Regions from separate parts of the Bacillus sp. AC266 genome, predicted to be linked through region 3. Evidence: predicted binding sites of a transcription regulator. Region 3 holds the regulator's gene; each other region holds the start of a gene.
The links. Region 3 encodes Rex, which represses fermentation and respiration genes when NADH is low (regulators of the CRP and FNR family bind a similar motif). Its sites were predicted from a motif close to TTGTGAAATATTTCACAA; they were not measured.
Positions count from the first base shown of each region.

Region 1: a site for Rex is predicted at 2,896-2,913, ahead of AC0IXC_RS24600 (lactate permease LctP family transporter). Genes of this name have one in related genera too.
Region 2: a site for Rex is predicted at 1,640-1,657, ahead of AC0IXC_RS17530 (L-lactate dehydrogenase). Genes of this name have one in related genera too.

Region 1 covers NZ_CEEDEC010000007.1:121,714-130,126, reverse strand. Annotated here, with positions in the region: gene aspA (aspartate ammonia-lyase) at 1-1,191, shown strand, start outside; gene AC0IXC_RS24600 (lactate permease LctP family transporter) at 1,230-2,849, opposite strand; gene AC0IXC_RS24595 (TlpA disulfide reductase family protein) at 3,053-3,481, opposite strand; gene AC0IXC_RS24590 (ArsR/SmtB family transcription factor) at 3,980-4,267, shown strand; gene AC0IXC_RS24585 (acid-soluble spore protein H) at 4,475-4,654, shown strand; gene AC0IXC_RS24580 (peptide MFS transporter) at 4,697-6,046, opposite strand; gene AC0IXC_RS24575 (ABC transporter substrate-binding protein) at 6,427-7,395, opposite strand; gene AC0IXC_RS24570 (FecCD family ABC transporter permease) at 7,568-8,413, shown strand, end outside.
Region 2 covers NZ_CEEDEC010000004.1:88,566-96,978, forward strand. Annotated here, with positions in the region: gene AC0IXC_RS17525 (PTS sugar transporter subunit IIC) at 1-575, opposite strand, end outside; gene AC0IXC_RS17530 (L-lactate dehydrogenase) at 598-1,548, opposite strand; gene AC0IXC_RS17535 (spore coat protein) at 1,795-2,043, opposite strand; gene AC0IXC_RS17540 (hypothetical protein) at 2,057-2,242, opposite strand; gene AC0IXC_RS17545 (CPBP family intramembrane glutamic endopeptidase) at 2,386-3,099, opposite strand; gene AC0IXC_RS17550 (permease) at 3,562-4,128, opposite strand; gene AC0IXC_RS17555 (TetR/AcrR family transcriptional regulator) at 4,227-4,784, opposite strand; gene AC0IXC_RS17560 (MBL fold metallo-hydrolase) at 4,788-5,510, opposite strand; gene AC0IXC_RS17565 (acyl-CoA dehydrogenase family protein) at 5,650-7,434, opposite strand; gene AC0IXC_RS17570 (acetyl-CoA C-acetyltransferase) at 7,579-8,413, opposite strand, start outside.
Region 3 covers NZ_CEEDEC010000015.1:1,480-9,892, forward strand. Annotated here, with positions in the region: gene rimI (ribosomal protein S18-alanine N-acetyltransferase) at 1-371, shown strand, start outside; gene tsaD (tRNA (adenosine(37)-N6)-threonylcarbamoyltransferase complex transferase subunit TsaD) at 371-1,387, shown strand; gene AC0IXC_RS28680 (ABC-F family ATP-binding cassette domain-containing protein) at 1,801-3,723, opposite strand; gene AC0IXC_RS28685 (redox-sensing transcriptional repressor Rex) at 3,911-4,540, shown strand; gene AC0IXC_RS28690 (YdiK family protein) at 4,570-4,761, opposite strand; gene AC0IXC_RS28695 (CPBP family intramembrane glutamic endopeptidase) at 4,758-5,507, opposite strand; gene groES (co-chaperone GroES) at 5,910-6,194, shown strand; gene groL (chaperonin GroEL) at 6,232-7,866, shown strand; purine riboswitch at 8,006-8,107, shown strand; gene guaA (glutamine-hydrolyzing GMP synthase) at 8,273-8,413, shown strand, end outside.

The sequences.
Region 1 (8,413 bases), on a different contig from region 3:
GAGATTGTTGATGGAAAGTTCCATGATCAATTTATCGTAGACCCGATTCAAGGCGGAGCAGGTACTTCAATTAATATGAATACTAATGAAGTAATTGCAAATAGAGCCTTGGAACGTATGGGATACGAAAAAGGTGAATATGCGAAAATTAGCCCAAACACTCATGTGAACATGGCTCAATCAACAAATGATGCGTTCCCAACTGGGATTCATATAGCAACTCTTATGATGCTGGAAGAACTTCTTGTTACAATGGAAGAACTTCACTCTGCTTTTCATGATAAAGCAAAAGAGTTTGATCACGTTATTAAAATGGGGCGTACGCATTTGCAAGATGCAGTTCCAATTCGCCTTGGGCAAGAATTTGAAGCATATAGCAGAGTGCTAGAGCGTGATATAAAAAGAATTAAACAGTCTCGTCAACATTTATACGAAGTTAATATGGGTGCGACAGCTGTCGGTACGGGATTAAATGCAAACCCTACTTATATAGAACAAGTTGTGAAGCATTTACGAACTTTTAGTGGTTTCCCTCTTGTTGGTGCAGAGCACTTAGTTGATGCGACGCAAAACACAGATGCATATACAGAAGTATCTGCAGCACTAAAAGTATGTATGATGAATATGTCTAAAATTGCAAATGACCTTCGTATTATGGCGTCTGGTCCACGTGTTGGGTTGGCGGAAATTCAATTACCAGCTCGTCAACCAGGTTCATCTATTATGCCGGGTAAAGTAAATCCAGTTATGGCGGAAGTAATTAACCAAGTTGCTTTCCAAGTAATTGGAAATGACCATACAATTTGCTTAGCGTCAGAAGCTGGACAATTAGAGTTAAATGTAATGGAGCCGGTATTAGTATTTAATTTAATTCAATCCATCAGTATTATGAATAACGGTTTCCGTGTATTCCGTGAATACTGTATAAAGGGAATTACAGCGAATGAAGAGTTGCTTAAGCAATATGTTGAAAAAAGTGTTGGAGTTATTACAGCAGTGAATCCTCATATTGGTTATGAAGCAGCTTCTCGCATTGCACGTGAAGCAATTGCGACAGGAAAATCTGTTAGGGAGCTATGTTTAGAACATGGTGTACTTACAGCAGAAGAGCTTGATATTATTTTGGATCCATACGAAATGACCCATCCTGAAATTGCTGGTGCTTCTTTATTAAAGACTAAAAAAATGTAATGTAAAAAGCACCGATCCATTTGGATCGGTGCTTTTTTTTAGAAGATATTAAATACAGAGTTAAGTTGAAGTAAGCTAATAATAGCTAAGAAGATTAAACTATATTTCATTACTATTTTAAATAGAGCAGATTCTTGACCAACTAGTCCAACTGCTGCACAAGCAACTGCTACAGATTGTGGTGAAACCATTTTTGCGATTGTACCACCAACTACGTTTAATGAAACGAGAGTAGATGGTACGATGTTTAACTGATCGGCAGTTACTGCTTGAAGTGGTGCGAATAATGAACCACTTGATACGACTGAACCTGTAATGAATACGCCAATCCATCCTAAGATTGGAGAAAGAACTGGGAATGCATTTCCTGTAGAAGAGAATGCAAGTCCAAGTGTAGATGACATACCAGAGTAGTTTTCTACGTAAGCTAAAGCGATAACGCTACAAATTGTATATACTGGAACTTTTAGTTCTTTTATTGTTTCGATCATTAATTCTTTAATCATTTTGCCGTTTACACGGTAGACGATAAGTGAAACGATGATTGCTAATACAATTGCAGTAGTTGTAGAAGAGAATACATCTAGTTTGAAAATCGCTGCGAAAGGTGTATCAGCCTTTGTAATTGGTGCAGTTTTCATAACCGCATTATGAAGACCAGGGAATTGAATGTTAAATACTAAGTTTGCCAATGGACCATCCGGAGCAAATAAAGCTTTAATTGGTTTTAAATTAAAGATTGTTACAAATGCAGTTAAGAATACGAATGGGGACCAAGCATATAAAATTTGATTGAATGTATGAGATTCTTTTTCTTCTTGTTTTTCTTCTTTAGCAGAAGATTTTGGTTGCCAAACACGTAAGAATAATGTAAGAGCGACCATACTTACGACTGCTGCGAAAATATTAGTAAGTTCAGCGCCTAAGAAGTAAGTCACAAGGAACTGAGTAATTGCGAAAGAAACACCACTTACAAGAATACCTTGCCAAGTTTCTTTAATGCCTTTAAATCCATCTACCATTGAAACAAGTAAGAACGGTAAAACAATGCTAATGAATGGCAAAATGTAAACAGCTTGACGACCGACAGTTAATGCATCTAGCCCAGTTAATTGTGCAGGTACTGTAACTGGAATACCCATAGCACCCATAGCACCACCAGCGATATTAGCTACTAAGCAAATACCTGCTGCTTTTAATGGATTAAAGCCCATACCTACAAGTAATGCAGCTGTAATAGCAACTGGAACACCGAAACCAGCTGCACCTTCTAAGAAAGCACCGAAAGAATAAGCGATTAATAATACTTGTAAACGCTGATCATTTGTAATACTTGAAATGCTATCACGAATGACATTGAATTGTTCTGTTTTAACAGTTAATTTGTAAAGGAAGATAGCTGCGATAACGATAGTACAAATTGGATAAAATCCAGATAAAACACCGAATCCGGCAGATGCTACAGCTACAGTTGCGGGCATTTTATAAACAAATATAGCAAGAATAATAGCGACGATCACACTATAAAGCCCAGCCATGTAACCTTTCATTTTGAATCCCACTAAACAAATAATGAAGCAAAAAATTGGGAGTGCTGCGATTAGTGCAGATAACCAAATATTGTTTAATGGGTCATAAATTTGTGTCCAAGTACTCATAATAATGACAACTCCTATCTATTATATGTGAAGAAATTCACATTATTTGTGAAACTATTCACAATCAACTTACATGCTTAGTATATTCTCCTTCAACACTATTGTCAACGTGAAAAAGTATAATTATTCCATAATAGTATTAAAAGTAACATTTTGTTCATAAAGTAGACAAAAAGCGTAATCAAATTGATTTGATTACGCTTCTATAAATTATTTACATATTCTTTCATTTTTTTATATGTCATTGGTCCTACATGCTTATATTGAATGACACCGTTTGTATCGATGACAAAAGATGTTGGAATGCTGATGATTTGATATGCGGCACTTGCCTGGCCTTTCTGATCTAATAGGACGGGGAAGGTATATTTGTTTTCTTCAAGAAATTGTTTTACATTATTCGGGTCTTTTTCAGTAGCTGTCGCATTTATAGCGACAATTTCAATCCCCATATCTTTAGTATCGTGATAAAACTTTTCCATATCAGGCATTTCTATTTTGCATGGACCACACCAGCTTGCCCAAAAATTCAATATTACTTTTTTTCCTTTATAGTCTGTAAGGCGAACTTCTTGACCAGTGGTTGTTTCCAGAAGGAAATCGAGTGCAGCATTGCCAACTTCAGTTCCAATGGGGATGTTTGATTTTGAAGCTATATCTTCTTTTTTGTCTAATAGGAAGTGATTGATAATAGTCCAGCCAACCGCAATGCTAATTAACGCAAAAATAAACCATTTTTTAATATTACATCATCCTCCTTACTTAAATTTCCTTTTTATCGTAACAAAGTGGTTAAATATGGTCAAATTACTTTACGATAGGTTATCAATTATGGACGATATTTTACAATATCATTACTGTACATTTCAGTAAGGTGAAAATATAACAAAAAGCCTGATAAAACAACGTTTGTAAGCAAAGTATTGCTAGCCCTTTGTTTTGCTTTTTTATTGTATCATATAGTATAATATTCAAAATCAGGTGGGATTTTTTCTTGAACTGTGTGCTGATAAAAGTCGGAAAATTTTCTCAGCATTATAGGTTGATAAAGTTATGTCGTAACAGGAAATATAAGAACAGATATATAAATAAATAAAGAGAAAATAAAAAATGAAAATGAGGGGAATTTTATGAACCAAAACCAATTTGACTGTCGTATTTCAGAAGAAGACGTACAGATGTTAAGAGCATTAGCTCATCCACTTCGTCTACGTTTAGTAATGGAACTGATGCAGCGTGGAACATGTAATGTAACACAATTACAAGAGGTATTAGAAATTCCGCAATCAACTGTTTCGCAGCATTTAACGAAATTAAAACAAAATAAAGTAGTACGCTTTGAGAGACGCGGGTTAGAAGTGTACTATCAAATTCATAACGATAAAGTAAGTGAAGTAGTAAAAACATTATTTTCTTAATTTTTGAATATTATGGAAAGAAGACGTGTGAAATATACGTCTTTTTTTATTTGGAAAGGATCTAATAATAGGAAGATTTGAGAGCGTATATATTAGCGCGTTAGAAAGAAACAAACTATCGGTTGAAGTGCTAAATTGACGGAATATATTCTGAAGGGATATGAAAAGATAGAAAGGAGTGTTGTAAGCCAAAGGAGGAATAATATAATGGATGTAAAACGTGTGAAACAGATATTATCTTCTTCAAGTAGAATTGATGTTACATACGAGGGAGTCCCCGTATGGATTGAGAGCTGTGATGAGCAGAAGGGTAGTGCTCAAGTGTATGACGTATCCAACCCAGGAGAGAGCGTTCACGTGGATGTCACGGCTTTAGAAGAGATGTAATAGAAAAGACGCTTCTAATTGTAGAAGCGTCTTTTTTATTTACTATTCCATCATATGTGCAATTTTCTTAGAGAACATAAGAAGTACTAATCCTAGCACGATTACGATAACACCGATGCTTGCGAATACTTCTAAATATCCTAAAGATTGAGTGAAAGCAGCTAATTGTCCTGCTAATAAGTTTGCAAAGCCAGTACCAGCTAACCATACACCCATTAATAAAGATGCTAATTTAAGAGGTGCGATTGCACTTACCATAGATAATCCGATTGGTGATAAGAATAATTCACCGATTGTGTGGAACATGTAAGTGAATACAATGAATAGTAAGTTTGCTTTCATTGTAATGTTACCTTCATCGCTACCAGTTTTTAGAACGGCTAAAGTTAAAACTAAGTACCCGATTCCTAGTAAAATCATACCAAAAGCCATTTTTGTAGGGATTTTTAAATCACCATTTTTTGTTTTTGAAAGTTTAATCCATAATGCAGAAACTGGTAATGCTAGTAAGATAATGAATAGTGGGTTTACAGATTGGAACCAAGGTGTTGGAATTGTAAATCCACCAATTGTACGATCCACGAACTTATCTGTGTAAAGTGTTAAAGAACTACCAGCTTGTTCAAATCCTGCCCAGAAGAATACAACGAAACAAGTTAAAATTAAAATTGCAGTTGTACGCTTTTTCTCTTGTGTTGTTAAAGGTTTTTTCTCAATAGGTTTTGCATTTTGTTCTTTAGATTTTTTACCGACAACAGTTGTTCCGATAGACCCTAAGTAACGAGGTGCTAAGAAATTAAAGGCAATCTGTCCAATAATCATACCGATACAAGCTGTTAAGAAACCGTATCTATAATCTGTGAAGTAACCACAAATGAATGGAGCGATAAGAGCTCCTAAGTTAATTCCCATGTAGAAGATAGTGAAGGCACTATCACGACGAGAATCGTTGTCGCTATATAATTGACCTAGTAAAGTCGAGATATTTGGTTTGAAGAATCCGTTACCGATAACTAATAATCCTAATCCTAAAAATAGTCCAGTTTTCGTGTTCATTGAAAATAGTACGAAGTTACCAATCGCCATAATGATACCGCCGATGGTAATGGCATGTCGTTTCGTAATGAAATGGTCAGTTAACCAGCCACCAATAATCGGTGTGAAATATACAAGCATTGTGAAAATACCGTAAATTTGAACTGCAACTGCTTTATCAAATCCTAAACCGCCACTTACTAAGCTCGTTGTTAAATAAAGAACTAATAAGCCACGCATTCCGTAATAACTAAATCTTTCCCATGCTTCTGTAAAGAACAACAAATATAATCCTGGTGGATGTTTTTTTGGTGATTGTTGCTCTCCAGCTTTGTCTAATTTTAAAGCTGCATCCATGTTTGTTTCCCCCTAATCCTGTATAACGGATATTTATGTAATTATTTTAATTCACAAAATATTTAGAAGTCAATAGAATTATATGGAAATAGCAAGAAAATTTCTGAAAAAATCTATTTTTCTTCAACCGTTATTGTATTTTTCCCTGAAAACAAGATAATAAGCGTTTTCAAATGTAGTAATTGAATTCTAAAATGAAGTAAAATAGTGATAAATCAGAAAATTTAGATTAGAATATTTATTCTGATATAGAGAAAATATTCTATATTTACTTTTATAATATAACATATCGGGAATAAAAATACAAAATGAAATAATGTGACACTTCAGTGAAATGAAAAAAAACAGCTCCATAAAAGAGGGAGCTGGTTACAATGAAATTATTTAACAAAGCGTTTTTCAATGTCGTCTAGTAGTAAGTTAGCAGCCATTACACCGCCAGCTGTATTCCAAATAACGTCGTCAACTTTGTATGCTTTTCCGTTCTTTACTGCATTTAAGTTTTTAAAGAGAGGATCGTTTATATATTCTTTTTCTAGTTCAGAACCTTTTTTCTCATTGCCTTTATCGAATGTGAAGTAGAATAATACATCGCCATCCATTGCCGAAATACGCTCTTTAGATACGTTACGTTCTGCGAAATCATCTTTGTTTTGATCTCCAGGACGTTTAAATCCAAGTTCTTTTAAAATAACACCAGAGAATGTATCGCCATGATAAATACGAACATCACCAGGCATAAAGCGTACCATAGAAATTTCTTGATTTACTGTATCACCAAGTTTGCCTTTTAAATCTTCCATACGTTTTCCGTAATCAGCTAAAACTTTTTGACCTTCTTTTTCCTTATTTAAAGCTTTTGCATAAAATTTGAAGTTATCTTTCCATTCACCACGTAATGTTTCCGAGAAAACAGTAGGTGCAATAGCTTTTAATTGCTCATACACTTTTTCGTGGCGCATTTTGTTACCGATAATTAAGTCTGGTTTTAAAGAAGCGATAGTTTCAACGTTAACTTGTCCTTCATCGCCAACAACTTTTACATCTTTCATTTTATCCTTAATATGCGGATACCATGGGTCACCCGTCCAAGACTTTACAGCCCCAACTGGTTTTACACCTAATTCGAGTAAAGCTTCAGTTCCTTCATTAGTTAAAATAACTACACGTTTTGGATTGGCAGGAACTTCTGTTTTACCCATTGCGTGCTCAACCGTAATCATTTCTTTTTTATTATCTTCTTTTGTTGATTCTTCTTTGTTATTTGATTTTCCACAAGCACTTAAAAGAAGTGAAAAAGCTAGTAAAAATACAAATACTGTAAACGATTTCTTTTGCATGAAATTCATTATGTACCCCCTATATGTTGAGAATATTTTTCAATAGCAAGCATGATGTTAAGCCTTTATCTTTGGATTGTCAATATATATTACTGAAAATAGTTCTCATTATCGTTGACAATGAGAATTAAGTTGAAATACACTTACAACGTATCATTATACATTGAAGGGGAAACGCTGCATGTTATTAAAAACAAATCAAGCAAAATGGATTGGATTACTTGTTGGAATCATTGCAGTCGTTATTTGTATTTGGGGAAGCATTATTTTCGGATATACAAATACGAGCTGGAAATTAGCTTTAGATGCTTTTTTCCATTTTAATGGTTCAAATGAGCATATTATTATTCAAAATGTGCGTCTACCAAGGGCGTTAATTGCAGCAAGTGTTGGTGCTAGTTTAGCCATTGCAGGTTGTTTAATGCAAACTTTAACAAAGAATCCGCTTGCTTCTCCAGATTTTATTGGATTAAATTCAGGCGCTGCGTTCTTTATAGTTGTAGCAATTGTACTTTTTTCCGTGACATCATTATCAGCTTTCACATGGATTGCCTTTTTAGGAGCGGCAGTTGCAGCAGTACTTGTATTTGCCTCTAGTTCTTTAGGAAAAGAAGGGACAACGCCTCTTAAGTTAACATTAGCAGGTGTAGCGATAAGCGCTTTATTTTCATCATTAACACAAGGGTTACTTGTATTAAATGAAAAAGCATTTGAAGAAGTGTTATTTTGGCTTGCCGGATCTGTGCAAGGAAGAAAGTTAGAGATTTTACAATCAGTATTCCCGTATTTATTAATAGGCTGGATTGCATCTTTTATGATGGCAGGGAAAGTAAATACATTAATGATGGGGGAAGATGTTGCAAAGGGGCTCGGACAACGAACGATTTTAATGAAATCATTCGTGTTACTTATTATTGTACTGTTGTCTGGTGGTTCAGTTGCGGTTGCTGGTCCAATTGGATTTATTGGCATCGTTACTCCTCATTTCGCAAGAGCTCTTGTTGGGGTAGATCACAGATGGAGAGTA
Region 2 (8,413 bases), on a different contig from region 3:
ATCGCTAACGCAGCTGATGAAGCTGGAGAGATAAGTAACAATCCCCAAACTACAGCAATCACGATAGAAGCGATAAACGGGCTACCAGCTGAACTATCTTTAATGAATGCTCCAACTGTATTTAAAACTGGGCTAATATTTTGAGCTAACCAAATACCGACTAAACCAGAACCTAATATTGCTGCAAATGGAACGAGCATCATATCTAAAGCAGTTTTTCCACTTAATCGTTTACCAATATAAACTGCTAAAGTCGCTGTTAATAATGCACCGATTGGTTCACCTGTTTTAATGATGAGACCAGCTTCAGTAATTGAAATGGAACCTGCTCCAATTGCTCCAGCTACTATTGCTGAGAAAATTACGAGTCCGTTTGCACCGAGCATAAAGGCAATCCCGGCTCCAATTGCTGGTGCCATAAGTGATTTTGCAACAACTCCGATTGTAATAAGTAATGGGATATCAACAATTCTTCCTATATTTTCGATTAGTAAACCAATTCCAAGGGATACGAAAATACCCTGTGCGATTCCGGCAGAAGCTTTAAACACACGAGACATTATATATTCCTTCATTTGTTTCACCTTCTCCTATAATTTAGTAACCAATTGTTTTCATATAATCGCGTAAAACATCGTTTGATTTTGCAAAGCGACTTTCTTCATCTTCTGATAAGTTTAGTTCTACCACTTCTCTTACACCGTCTCTAGTAATAATTGCTGGTACTCCTGTACAAATATCGTATTCGCCATATTCACCATCTAAAATAGCTGAAACAGCGATAACACGGTGATCATCATTGAAAATTGAGCGCGCAATATAAGCTAAAGAATTTCCGATTCCGTAATAAGTAGTTCCTTTGCGCTTATAAATTTCCCATCCAGCTTTTGCAGTCTTCTCAACAATTTCATCTAAATCTATTTCACCAAATTGGTCTTTTTTCTCTTCTAAAATTTGTAAAATCGGCTTTCCACCAACAGTTACGTGAGACCAAGCAACCATTTGAGAATCACCATGTTCTCCTAATGAATACCCATGAATACTACGAGGGTCTACATGTAACATTTCAGATAAAATTGTTCTTAAGCGAGAAGAATCTAGTGATGTACCTGTACCAATCACACGATTTCTAGGTAATCCAGATAGCTTCCACACTTGATATGTAATAATGTCAACTGGGTTCGATGCGAGTAAGAAAATGCCATCAAATCCACTTTCCATTACGCCGCCAACAACACCCTCCATAATCTTAGCGCTTGCTCCTAAAGTGTCTAAACGACTTTGTCCAGGCTTCGGCGCTGGTCCTGCTGTAATAATGACAATGTCCATATCTTTGCAGTCTTCATAACTTCCTGCATATACTTTTGTTCTTGTATTTGTAAAGTTAATGCAGTGCGATAAATCCATCGCTTCTCCAACTGCACGTTCATGATTTATATCAATTAACAATAGCTCTTCGCAAATCCCTTGGTTTACAATGGAATACGCACAGCTTGATCCAACTAATCCAGTACCGATAATTGCAATTTTTCTTGTGTTTCTATTCATAGCAATCTCTCCTAATTGATCATGTAGTCTATTTCTTTCGTTCTTTACACCCCTAATTATAGAGGTTCTCACGATAGAAACCATGGATACTTTGTGAAATATTGAGCAAACTTTTGTCCTTTTTGTGAATTGTTATATTCCATTTTCGTCATATTTGTTACAACCGGAAAAATATTTTTTATGTATTTATTGACATATACCAAACAAAAAAACGAGCGAATCCATTCGCTCGTTTCATTCATCACACTATTCCGCACTTAATTGACTTTTTAATTGCTGTACAATCATTGGGTTAGCAGGCGCTGCCGGCTTATAATAACTTTTTTGCTTTGCGTATTCATACATATTACGTTGACGCATCTCATCTTGATTACGAATTTGAATTAACGTTTGATGTAACTGTTCATTATCAGACTGAGAAATATAATTTGCATAACTTGTTAAACTTGAATTTAACCCTGCTAAATAATCATTTACCATATCTTTTTCATTCATTTCTCTCTTCCTCCTATCCTAGAAAAGTCATTAATTGCTGTTTCGTATTTCGTGCATCTTGTGCATCCTTTTGTAGCATTTGCTTTAGCTGTGGATCTGTACAAGCCTGTGCATACTGGTCCAATTTGTTAATAATCGTCGCATGTCCACCAATTAAATGACGTAAGTTTTCTACTTCAAGCTCTGTTAAGTTTTGCATATAACATACCCGCCTTTCTTTGTTCATTCATCATTAGTATTTGGTTCTTTTTGGATTGTATTCATTAACTTTTCCCACATATAAACAAAATAAAAGATGAATAGCTAGGCCATTCATCTTTTATGCTAAATATTCATTCAATTTTATAAAGAAACAATCATACTTATACTCACAAGTAGGTTCCATACAATATGTAAAATGATGCTAGGTACAATAGATTGTGTTTTCTTATATAACATAGCAAATACAATCCCCATAATCATTGCCGTAATCGGAAAACCACCATGAAGAATCCCAAAGATGAAGGAAGAAATAATGGTACCAACTAGAAAACTATATTTCTTTTCAAAAAATCGATACAAAATACCTCTATATAAAATTTCTTCTTTAATTGGTGTAATTATAGCAACACTTAACACATATATAATACTTTGTAGACTATTTTGAAGTCCTAAGCTCCCTAATTGATCTCGTTGCTGCTCTGCACTTTCAAAGCTAAACAACTCTAACATTACATACTGAGTTAATGCAATGATGATAAAACCTATTAATAAATACAAGTAGGTTTTCCCATTTTTTAAAACAGATACATCCCAAATGTTCTTAATAAAATGAAGCACTGGTTTATAAGCAAATAAAACAATAGTAACAACAGCTGCATCAAATAGAAGTAAATAATATCCCTCTAAATTAGCACGTAATACCTCTTCTCCAAAAATTCCAAGGGCTAAAGCAAGGAATAATCCCCCTAAGAGTGAGAACCCTAGAATGCTTGCAATCGTTACAACTAGATTTTTATATGTTATGTTATCTACTTCTCTTTCTGCATTATACGCGTCTAACACTGTTTTTCTCATACTATTCCTCCATTTGTTTTCATTCCCTTAACAAAAACTATTAATACAAATATATAGATAATATAACAAGATTTTCAAAAAGAATAATATGCAATTTTACATATTATGAAAGCTTTGTATTATATAGTTTTTGGAACTAGATTACTATAGAATAATTATTAGATGGAATTCCAAAAATTTCTTATCTATCCACCATAACCCTCGCATCATATAAAACTTATTAATTAAAGGAGAAATGAACATGAAAACACATGACTTCCTTACAGAAATCCAGAAGGGCTCTGAACCTAATCCCTATCAAGACCCTATCGCATTTATTTTCGTTTGCTTTTCCTTAGCCATATACACATTTTTCAAACCTGCAAGATAATATCATTTAATGAGAAAAAGCCTACCGTTCTTTTGGAATCATATGCACTAAAAAACCTTAGAATCGCTTCTAAGGTTTCTGGCTATTCATACTCAAAACGCCATACTTATAAGTAACGAAAGAATTAATAATATAACTACCAATCCGCCGGTTACTCTTGCTATAAATTTCTTTTGTTCGCCCGCACTGGAAACGGTAAATCTGAAGTATAATATGCCACCCACCGCAATAAGAATACATTCCAATATGATACTAATAGCCGGAAATCGCCACAACCCAAAACCTAGCATAGGTAAGTCTCCGAAATTCCCTGGAAGTAGCGGCAAATCAGCACGGTGCACAAGTAAATCAAGAATCCAATGACTAAAAACTACAGCCCCAACAACAAAGCCACTCCGCTTGCCCCAAAACATCATACCCACCATTCCTGCAACAAAAGCAATAAACAGTGCTCCTATTAAAGAGTGTGAATAATCCGCTTGAATGATCGCTTCACCATAACCATTACTATTAATAGGTTCAATTGTCTCTACTCCTAAAACATAAAGCGGTAAAAAAATAACATCCAATAATTGTGTGCTTAACATGAGAGCCCAAAGTGGTAGTTTAGGTGACTTTGTTTTCACTACTGCCGCTAAGCCAAAATGTCCTGCAAACATTTCACTTCACATCCTTTTGTAATCTTGTCTCCAGCAAACCGCAGCCTACTATACAAAAAGCATGATCAGTAACAAATTCACGTTTTTTTGCTTCCTATTCAATCTCTCATTACATGTAATCCTTTAATAAACGTCTCCAATAATACATGTAAACTTGTATCTAAATCTAGCGGCAAACCAAATCCACCTTGCTGTTCAATCGACGCAAACCCATGACAAATACTTCTGAATCCACGTGTCGCATGAAGTGCATTCTCTCCTTCTAAGCCGTACTGTTGTAACACCTGCAGACAAAGCTTTACAATTCCGTCACCTGCTTTTCTTACTTCTTCATCTCGTAAAAAGGTTGCTTCATACAGTCCAGGATGTTTGCGGACGAATGCTACATACGCTTCTCCTAAAGCATGAACTGCTTCATCCATACGTTTACCCTCAGCCGCTTCTTCCAGTCTGTTATGCAGCTGTTTTATTCCGTACATACCGAGATTTTTCCGTACATCTTGTAAACCGTTCACATGATTATATAGCGAGGGTGAACGTACCCCTAATGTTTGCGCTAATGAAGCTAACGTTACTTCTTGTATTCCATTTGTATCTGCAATTTCTGCCGCTGTTTCTACAATTTTCTGTAATGTAAGTCCGATTCTCGGTGACATAAATTATCCCTCTTTCCTACCTTCTATATTCCGCTTAGCTTCCTTAATAGCAAGTTTTATGACAGTGCCCGGATTCTTTATCATTTTCCCATGTCCTGCCGCAAGCAAGGAAGGCTCATATTCACTTAACTTCTCTGCACTTTGTAATGATATTTCTTTGCTCCACGTTGCCATCGCAGGAAACGGAAACCAAAATTTCATTTGTCCCGAAACAGCCATACCTCCTCTTGTTTGGAATGCATCCCCGACAATAAGAGCTTTATTTCGTACATCAAGAAATGACATGGAGCCTGGCGTATGTCCCGGTGTCATAATCGCAAGAAGGGATCCAACTCGGTCGCCATCTTCCAATAAAACATCAGGTACCGTTTTTACTTTTTTAGGTACACCGCCTTTTATCGGTATATTCGGTTCATCCTTTTGTAACGTCGTATCTCCTTCTAACAGCTTTGCGTCCCGCTTAGAAATATAGACTGGAACATTAGGAAGTACTTCCTTTAACGCGTCTAATGCACCGATGTGATCATCATGCGCATGTGTTAATACAATCTTAGTAATTGGCTTCCCTATTTTCTCAGCCGCCTGTAAAATACCTTTTGTACTATATGGCAAAGCCGCATCAATTAAAGTTAAACCATCTTCTTCCTCCACAAAGTAACAATTCACAGGAAACACTCTTGGCAAAAATGACAATTGATATACCGTTTTTTCATGCATCATTCTCATATTTCCATCTCCCTTTTCACGAAAACTAATAACATTAGTTTTATTATACTAATGGTATTAGTTTTGTGTCACTAAAAATTTCATTTTTACAAAAAAAAAGAAAAGTAGCCGTTTATACGACTACTTTTCTTTACAGCTATTAAACTGTGTAACGCTCATCTTCTAAAATTTTCGCAGCAATTTCACGTTTCTTCGGAATTACGTTAAGTGGTGTGTGGCGAGTTAATTTGCGTAATGATGATAACATCATGCGCAGCATGTCGCCATTTTCAACTGCGATAAGTGTTTCTTTCGCATCTGCTTCGATTTCGTTGAATGCTTCTTGGCAGAATACTTCAGTGTATAACACTTTTTGTTTATTCTTTTCAAGACCAGTTGTTTTAATTGCTTTTTCTGTACGAAGAAGAGCTGATTCCATTGCGTAAAGATTGCTTACGATGTCAGCGATATTCACAAGAATTTCTTGCTCTTTATCTAATGCTTTACCGTATTTTTGAGCAGCTAATCCAGCTACCATTAAGCCGATTTTCTTCGCGTTCTTTACTAAATATTTTTGAAGTGCTAATGGCTCATCGCCTACTTCTTCTGGCATCATCATCATTAACTCTTCTTGTAATTTTTGTGCTTTTTGTAGTAATGGTAATTCACCTTTCATCGCTTTACGTAAGAACGTACCTGGTACGATTAGGCGGTTAATTTCGTTCGTGCCTTCGAAAATACGGTTAATACGAGAATCGCGGTACATTCTTTCAATCTCGTACTCTGCCATAAATCCGTAACCACCGTGAATTTGAACACCTTCATCTACTGTATAATCTAACACTTCAGAACCGAATACTTTATTTAAAGAGCACTCGATTGCATATTCAGCGATAGAAGCTGCTACTGCTTTACCGTCTTTTACTTCTTCTTCAGATAATGTGCTCATGCGGCTTTCGAATAAACCTACTGTACGATATACAGAGCTTTCAGCTGCATATGTTTTCGCTGCCATATTCGCAAGTTTCTCTTGAATTAATGGGAAGCGAGCGATTGGTTGTTTGAATTGTTGACGTTGATTTGCATATTGTGCTGAAATTTCTACTGCACGTTTCGCAGATCCAACTGTACCAACACCTAATTTATAACGACCGATATTTAAAATGTTGAACGCAATAATATGGCCTTTACCGATTTCACCAAGTAGGTTTTCTTTCGGTACTAACGCATCTTCTAAAATTAACGTACGAGTTGAAGAACATTTAATACCCATTTTCTTCTCTTCAGGGCTTGTAGATACACCAGCGTAGTCTTTCTCTACGATAAATGCTGAGAAGTGCTCTCCATCTATTTTTGCGTATACGATAAATACGTCAGCAAATGCAGAGTTTGTAATCCATTGTTTTTCACCATTTAATACGTAATGCGTACCTTCTGCGTTTAAACGTGCAGTTGTTTTTGCACCTAATGCGTCAGATCCTGAACCTGGCTCAGTTAATGCGTATGCCGCTAATTTTTCACCAGTTGCAAGTAGTGGTAAATATTTTTTCTTTTGCTCTTCGTTACCGAATAATACGATTGGTAAAGATCCGATACCAACGTGAGCACCGTGAGTGATTGCAAAACCACCAGCGCGCGAGAATTTCTCTGCGATTAACGCTGAGCTTACTTTATCAAGACCAATTCCGCCGTACTCTTCTGGTACGTCAGCGCCTAGTAAACCAAGTTCACCAGCTTCTTTTAAAAGACGAACAGAACGATCAAACTCGTGTTGCTCTAAATATTCAAGCTCCGGAAGAACTTCATTTACGATAAAGTCCTCTGTCGTTTTTGCAATCATTTTATGCTCAGATGAAAAATCTTCTGGCGTAAACACTTGATCAATTGTAATTTCCTCTACTAAAAAGCTACCGCCCTTAACCGCATTTCCTACTGTTTTTTCCATGAAAATTTCCTCCTTCATATTTTCATAAGCCGCTTCTCTCATTTTGAAAGAAGCTGGCTCTCAATTTTATTTTTTATAAACCTTTGTTGCTTCCATTCTTTTCTTTAGCGCCCTCACATTCTGAGCGAGCCGCTTACACTTTTTTTATAGTAATTCAAACACTCCCGCTGCTCCCATTCCGCCGCCGATACACATTGTTACGATACCGAATTGTTGGTTGCGACGTTTCATTTCGTGAATAAGAGATAGTGTTAGTTTCGCTCCTGTACAGCCAAGTGGATGTCCAAGTGCGATTGCACCGCCGTTTACGTTTACTTTTTCTTCATCTAGACCAAGTTCACGAATAACTTGGATAGATTGAGAAGCGAATGCTTCATTTAGTTCAAATAGACCGATATCAGATAGCTCTAAACCAGCTAATTTTAACGCTTTCGGAATTGCAGCAATTGGGCCGATTCCCATTACTTCTGGTGGTACTCCAGCTACTGCGAATGAACGGAATTTTGCAAGTGGCTTCATGCCATCGCTCACTGCTTTTTCACGATCCATTAATAGTACAGATGCTGCACCGTCACTCATTTGTGAAGAGTTACCAGCCGTTACAGAACCGCGAACGTTAAATGCTGGACGTAATTTACCTAAAATGTCTAGCGTCGTCTCTGCTCTTACACCTTCGTCTTGTGCGAAAATGATTGTTTCTTCTTGCAGTTTGTTGTTTGATCCAACCGAGCGTAACGTCACATCTACAGATACTGTTTCATCCGCAAAGTTCCCTGCAGCTAATGCTTTCGCAGCACGTTGATGACTTCTTACTGCAAATGCATCTTGTTCTTCACGAGAAATTCCATATTTCACAGCAACTTGCTCTGCTGTATGCCCCATACCCATATAATATTCTGGTGCTGCTTCTACAAGGCGACTATTCGGACGAACAACGTGTCCCATCATTGGAACTAAACTCATTGATTCCGCTCCGCCT
Region 3 (8,413 bases):
CAACCCCTTGGACTGCAGATGCCTTTCACCGTGAATTAGAGGTGAATGAACATGCACATTATGTCGTGCTAGAAAAAGATGGTCTCGTAATTGGATATTGTGGATTGTGGATAATTATTGATGAATCACATGTAACAAATATAGCTATCCTGCCGGAATACAGAGGTCAAAAGCTAGGGGATGCCTTATTGAAAGAAGTCATTTCCGAAGCGAAAGGGTTAGGAGTAAAAACAATGACACTTGAAGTACGCATGTCAAATGAAGTAGCAAAGCAGTTATACAGAAAATACGGATTTCAAAATGGTGGGATTCGTAAACGATACTATGCAGACAATCAGGAAGATGGTCTTGTAATGTGGGTGAATATATAATGGAAAAAAATATAATTATACTTGGTATTGAAACAAGCTGTGATGAAACAGCTGTAGCAGTTGTTAAAAATGGAACGGAAATCATTGCGAATGTCGTTGCATCGCAAATTGAAAGTCATAAGCGTTTTGGCGGAGTAGTACCAGAGATTGCATCCCGTCATCATGTAGAAGAAATCACAGTTGTGTTAGAAGAAGCTTTAAAAGAAGCGAATATCACTTTTGAGGATATTGATGCAATTGCTGTAACAGAAGGCCCAGGTTTAGTCGGAGCACTTTTAATAGGTGTAAATGCAGCGAAAGCTGTGGCTTTTGCTCATGATATCCCTCTAGTTGGTGTTCATCATATTGCTGGTCATATTTATGCGAATCGTTTAGTAAAAGAAGTACAATTCCCGTTACTATCGCTTGTTGTATCCGGTGGACATACGGAGCTTGTTTATATGAAAGAACATGGTTCATTTGAAGTGATTGGTGAAACGCGAGATGATGCGGCAGGAGAAGCTTACGATAAAGTAGCTCGTACATTATCAATGCCTTATCCAGGTGGTCCTCATATTGATCGCCTTGCGCATGAAGGAAAACCAACAATTGATTTGCCTCGTGCGTGGCTAGAACCTGATTCGTATGATTTCAGCTTTAGTGGATTGAAATCAGCAGTTATCAACACTGTGCATAACGCAAAACAGCGCGGTATAGAAATTGCACCAGAAGATTTAGCAGCAAGTTTCCAAGAAAGTGTAATAGATGTACTTGTAACGAAAGCGTCTCGTGCAGCAGATGCTTATAATGTAAAACAAGTGCTTCTTGCTGGTGGAGTAGCTGCTAATAAAGGGCTTCGTGCACGTTTAGCAGCAGAATTTGCACAAAAAGAAAATATAGAGCTAATTATTCCTCCTCTATCTTTATGCACAGATAATGCAGCGATGATTGCAGCTGCAGGTACAATTGCATACGAACAAGGAAAACGCGCTACATTAGCTTTAAATGCAAATCCAGGATTAGATATTGAAGCATAGTTATACACAAAATTAACCACAGCCTGTGGATAAAACCCGTATTATCTGTTGATAATATGGGTTTTTTTGTGTACATAAAATGTGTATAACTTTTTATCTAGTTGTGGATAATGTGGAAAAGTTATTTGGAAGTTTATATTATAAAGGTGGATATGTGCATAACCTTGTGGATAACATAGAGGAAGTCTGACCTTTGAAGAAATTCTTTTTTGGGAAATAAAAAACAAGGAGATGCCAAAAAAAAATTTTGAAACATCCTCCACTTATTATATAAGGTGCTACTATTGTCAATCCTTGTCGAATCGGTTATATAATTTTATTTACTATGGTATTGATTCCAAAAAAGAAAATAAAAAGGAGGTCATCTCGTCAAAAAGCCCGACTTATGAGACATCCTCCTCTTTTAAATTCTCTTATATATGCAGTTCTTCCCATTCTGCCATACAAGCTTCAAGCTGTTCTTGCAGTGTTTGCTTTTTAGTTGTAATTTCACTAGCCTTTTCATAATCTGCATATATTTCTGGTAAGCAAAGCTGATCTTCTAACGTAGCAATTTCTTCTTCTAAGCCTACGATATTTTGTTCCAGTTCTTCAATTTTTCGAGTACGTTGACGCTCTAGCTGTTTACGTTCTTTTTCTTCGAGATAATTTAATTTTTCTTGTGCTACCATTTTTTGAACAGGTACTTCATCTTCTTGCTCTAGTTCCGCACGTTCAATCATTTCATTTTTCTTTTCAACGTAATAATCGTAATCACCTAAATATTCTTGTGCACCTTCTGTTGATAACTCAACAACGGTTGTCGTTACGCGATTAATAAAATAGCGGTCATGAGAGACGAATAGAAGAGTACCTGGGTAATCAATTAAAGCATTCTCCAAAATCTCTTTACTATTTAAATCAAGATGGTTTGTTGGCTCATCGAGAATTAATAAATTGGATTTTTGCATCATAAGTTTTGCAAGAGCTAGTCGAGCCTTTTGTCCACCACTAAGAGAAGATACTGGTTTGAGTACATCATCCCCTGTGAATAAAAAGTTGCCTAGTATAGTGCGAATTTCTTTTTCAGGTTGCAGGGGATATTCATCCCATAATTCATTTAAAACTCGCTTCGAAGATGTTAAGTTGGCTTGTTCTTGATCATAATAACCAACAGATACACTTGAGCCGAAAGCAACGTTTCCATGTAATAGCTGTAACTTATTCACAATGGATTTTAATAATGTAGATTTTCCAATTCCGTTTGGCCCAACTAAGGCAACACTGTCACCGCGAGTTAAGCGCATATTTACATGTTCAATAATCGGTTCCTGATAATAGCCAATAGTTGCATCTTTCACTTGTAAAACATCATTTCCACTTTGTTTTTCAATATCGAAGTGGAAGGAAGCTGATTTAGAATCGCCTAATGGTCTAGTTAATACTTCCATTCTGTCTAATTGTTTACGGCGACTTTGAGCGCGTTTTGTCGTAGATGCACGAGCTATATTTTTTTGTACAAAGTCTTCCAGTTTAGAAATTTCATCTTGTTGTTTTTCATAACGCTTCATTTCTTGCTCGTATAGAGCTGATTTTGAGTCTAAATATTTACTGTAGTTACCAACAAATCGTCGGCTTTCCTTATTAGAAATTTCGTATACTTGTGTAACAAGTTTATCTAAGAAATAACGGTCATGGGAAACGATTAAAATCGCGCCAGGATAGCCTTGTAAATATTGTTCAAGCCATGTTAGTGTCTCAATATCCAAATGGTTTGTAGGTTCGTCTAAAATAAGTAAGTCTGGTCTAGTTAATAATAATTTCCCGAGAGCTAATCGAGTCTTTTGTCCACCACTTAATGTGGAAATTTTCGTCTGATGCGTTTCAACTGGGAAGCCAAGACCGCTTAAAATTGAGCGTATATCCGCTTCGTACTGATAGCCGCCTTGATCTTTATAATCTAATTGTAATTGGTCATAATCAGCTAATAATTTCTCATATATAGCCGCATTTGAAAAGTTTTCTTCTTTTCCCATCTCTTGCTCTAGCCTTCGAAGTTTTGTCTCCATCTGCTGCAAGTGTGTAAAGACGGTTAACATTTCATCCCAAATTGTTAAAGACGTTTCTAATCCGGTATTTTGAGCTAAATACCCCATTGAGACATCTTTCGGTTTTATAATTTCACCACCATCATGAGATAACTCGCCAGCTATTATTTTTAATAATGTAGATTTTCCAGCTCCATTTCGTCCGACTAATGCGATACGATCTTTTGTTTGTACTTCCAATTTTATGTTTGCAAGAATCGTTTCTGCACCGTATAATTTCGAAAGCCCATTCACTTGTAATAATATCAATGTTTTCACCTCAAATAATTTCTTAACTTTGCCATGTTTATATTTCTCAATCATACTAAAAATAGTGTATAGTTTAAAATAAAGAGAGAATACTTCTTCTCTTTATTATACAAGGAAATTCATGAGTACTAAACTTCTGTATTTGATTCAAGTATAAGAATAAAGATAGGAAGAGAGGAGAGGTTATATGGATCAGCAAAAAATTCCACAGGCCACTGCCAAACGATTGCCTCTATACTATCGATTTATCCAAAACTTATCTCTTTCTGGTAAGCAACGTGTTTCATCAGCCGAATTGAGTGAAGCGGTAAAGGTTGATTCCGCAACTATTCGAAGAGATTTTTCATATTTTGGAGCGTTAGGGAAAAAAGGATATGGATATAACGTAAATTATTTATTATCATTTTTCCGTGAAACACTCGACCAAGATGATATAACACGCGTGGCACTTATTGGAGTAGGTAATTTAGGGACCGCTTTCTTACATTATAATTTCACGAAAAACAATAATACAAAAATTGAAATGGCGTTTGATGTTAGTGAAGAGAAAGTTGGGACAGAAATCGGAGGCATTCCTGTATATCATTTGGATGAACTAGAAGAACGTTTATCAACTGATATACAAGTGGCAATATTAACGGTACCCGCTACAGTAGCGCAATCTGTGGCAGATAGATTGGCAGAAACGAACGTGCATGGTATTTTAAATTTCACACCAGCACGCTTAAATGTGTCAGAGAATATAAGGATTCATCACATTGATTTAGCTGTAGAGTTACAAACTCTTGTTTATTTTTTGAAGAATTATCCACAATAAAACGCAGAGGAGATGACCTCTGCGTTTTATTATTGTTTTTTCTTTGTGAATTTAACTAAGATAAGGCGAAGTGCCAAATTAAAATCAATTGTTGCCATAACTGCAAATAGTATTGTCCACATATTCCAGATTGTATCTGTTACGTTCGTAATGGCGAAGCGTGTAAAGATACATCCAAGAAGAAAGTACAATGCAGCCATGAACAATGGTGAGTTTCTCATACTAAAAATCCTCCGATAAAGCCTTGCATTTTTTCAGCTTCTTTAATCATTTCTTGAATTTGCTCATTGCTCATAAAAATTTGTCCAATAGCGACTAATGTATTCATTGCCACATGGGCTGCTATAGGAACGATAATGCGTTTCGTTTGTACATATAAAAAGGCGAATACGAGCCCCATAGAAGTGTATACCAATAAGTGAGTAAAATCAAAATGAATCGCCGCGAATACAAGTGAACTAATGATAGCAGCAACAAAGAAATTAAATCTCTTATAAAGTGTGCCAAATAAAATTTTTCTAAATACGATTTCCTCTAAGATAGGTCCGATTATAGATACAACAATGAGGAACCAAGGTGTCGTTCTTGCAATTTCCATCAGCTTCATTGTATTTTCCGAACCTTGTTTAATTCCTAGTAGACGCATTTCGATCATACCGGCAATTATTTGGGAAGAGAAAGCTAAGAGAATACCGATTATAATCCAACCAACTGTAGCTGGGATCGTAACACGCATTTTATCTAAATGCCTGTCACGAATATCTATTCTAAGTAACCAAAGCACGATACATAATGCAACAAAGAAGCTAATGATTGCCCAATGTCCCGTTATGATTTGACCTTTTTCCTCCATGGTAAATCCTCTATTATCATAGAGCCCTGTTTTTAGGAGTAGTGGTAAGCCAACAATTCCAGATAACTGCATTAAAATGTATGTAACGATAATCCACCAATATTGTTTCTTCAAATGGTTTAACCATCCTTTCTAACTCTAGTGTATGAGATAAGGTAGGATAACATGTAAATATGCTACCTACGATATAAACTTTCATTTGAATTATATTTTTTTTGTAAATAAGTATTTGAAAATAAAATAGGAGACAGGAAAAAGTTGTACGTTTAGCGAAAACAACTTAGGGTGTCTTTCATATTGTAACATACAAGAAGTGGGAACAACGATTCATATAGTAAAGGCAGTAGAAGAAGTAATGATATATAGGAAAGTGCATAAAGTAATTTGCGAAAAAATTATGATTTTTTTACTTGCAAAAGAAATTGAGATTATTTATTATTAGAAGTGTGTTAGCACTCGTGTGACTTGAGTGCTAATAAATAAAATTTACATAACAAAATGAGGAGGTTATTGTTCATGCTAAAGCCATTAGGTGATCGCGTTGTAATTGAACTTGTTCAAGCAGAAGAAAAAACAGCAAGTGGTATTGTATTACCAGAAACTGCAAAAGAAAAACCACAAGAGGGTAAAGTTATTGCAGTAGGTACAGGCCGAGTGCTTGAAAATGGTGAGCGTGTTGCTTTAGAGGTAGCAGCAGGTGATCTTATCATCTTCTCAAAATATGCAGGTACTGAAGTGAAATACGAAGGTACAGACTACTTGATTTTACGTGAAAGTGACATTTTAGCAATTATCGGTTAATTATATACATTTTAAAAATCCAAGGGGGTCAATTATTATGGCAAAAGATATTAAATTTAGTGAAGAAGCACGTCGTTCGATGCTTCGCGGTGTCGACACTCTTGCAAACGCAGTAAAAGTAACGCTTGGACCAAAAGGTCGTAACGTTGTACTTGAGAAAAAATTTGGTTCACCACTTATTACAAATGACGGTGTAACAATCGCAAAAGAAATCGAATTAGAAGATGCATTCGAAAACATGGGTGCGAAATTAGTAGCAGAAGTTGCTAGCAAAACAAACGATGTAGCTGGTGACGGAACGACAACTGCAACTGTATTAGCGCAAGCTATGATTCGTGAAGGTCTTAAAAACGTAACAGCTGGTGCAAACCCAATGGGTCTTCGTAAAGGTATCGAAAAAGCTGTTACTGCTGCAATTGAAGAATTAAAAGCGATTTCTAAACCAATCGAAGGTAAATCTTCTATCGCACAAGTAGCTGCTATTTCTTCGGCTGACGAAGAAGTAGGTCAATTAATCGCTGAAGCAATGGAGCGCGTTGGTAACGACGGCGTTATTACTTTAGAAGAATCTAAAGGATTCACAACAGAATTAGACGTAGTAGAAGGTATGCAATTTGATCGTGGATATGCATCTCCTTACATGATTACTGATTCTGACAAAATGGAAGCAGTTCTTGATAACCCATACATTTTAATTACTGACAAAAAGATTTCTAACATCCAAGAAATCTTACCAGTATTAGAGCAAGTGGTACAACAAGGTAAACCACTTCTTATCATTGCTGAAGATGTAGAAGGCGAAGCGTTAGCTACATTAGTAGTGAACAAACTTCGTGGTACATTCAATGTAGTTGCTGTTAAAGCTCCTGGATTTGGTGACCGTCGTAAAGCAATGCTAGAAGATATCGCAATCTTAACTGGTGGCGAAGTAATCACTGAAGAATTAGGACGTGACTTAAAATCTGCTACAGTTGAATCTTTAGGACGTGCTGGTAAAATTGTTGTAACGAAAGAAAACACAACTGTAGTTGAAGGTATTGGAAATTCACAACAAATCGAAGCTCGCATCGGTCAAATCCGCGCGCAATTAGAAGAAACTACTTCTGAATTCGATCGTGAAAAATTACAAGAGCGTCTTGCTAAACTTGCGGGCGGTGTAGCAGTAATTAAAGTAGGTGCAGCAACTGAAACTGAGTTAAAAGAGCGCAAACTTCGCATTGAAGATGCACTTAACTCAACTCGTGCAGCAGTAGAAGAAGGTATCGTTGCAGGTGGTGGTACTTCACTTATGAACGTATACACAAAAGTAGCTTCTATCGTAGCTGAAGGCGACGAAGCAACAGGTATCAACATCGTACTTCGTGCACTAGAAGAGCCAGTTCGTCAAATCGCAATCAACGCTGGTCTAGAAGGATCTGTAGTTGTAGAGCGTCTAAAAGGCGAAAAAGTAGGCGTTGGTTTCAACGCAGCTACTGGCGAATGGGTTAACATGCTTGAGTCTGGTATCGTAGATCCAGCTAAAGTAACTCGTTCTGCACTTCAAAACGCAGCATCTGTTGCAGCTATGTTCTTAACAACTGAAGCTGTAGTTGCTGACAAGCCAGAACCAAATGCACCAGCAATGCCTGACATGGGCGGCATGGGCATGGGTGGTATGGGCGGAATGATGTAATTCCGTTCTCCCGAAAAACATCCACTTCTATATAGAAGTGGATGTTTTTTTATGTTTTTGAGCGCAGGAAAATAATTTCTGTAGAATTTTGTCGCTTTCTCTCTTGACCATATCGATACTTCATTGTTAGAATCTAGGAAGATAATATAAAACAATCCTTCATATATCCTCGATGATATGGTTTGAGAGTCTCTACCGGGTTACCGTAAACAACCTGACTATGAAGGCAGTGCGTCTTATATTTATAAAGAGCGGAAGACTATCTTTCTTTATAAAGCCAGACCCCTGCCTTTTCTTTGTCATGAGACTAGAGGCGGAGGACTGGCTTTTTTTATTATATTAGTAATGCTTTTCGCCAAATTGGTGAAAATATTTATATACGAGAACTAACGTTGGGGTGATTATTTTGAAGAAGCAGCATGATACAATTATCGTTTTAGATTTTGGGAGTCAGTACAATCAGTTAATAGCACGTCGAATTCGTGAGTTCGGTGTATACAGTGAACTTCATCCACATACAATTACTGCAGAAGAAATTAAAGCAATG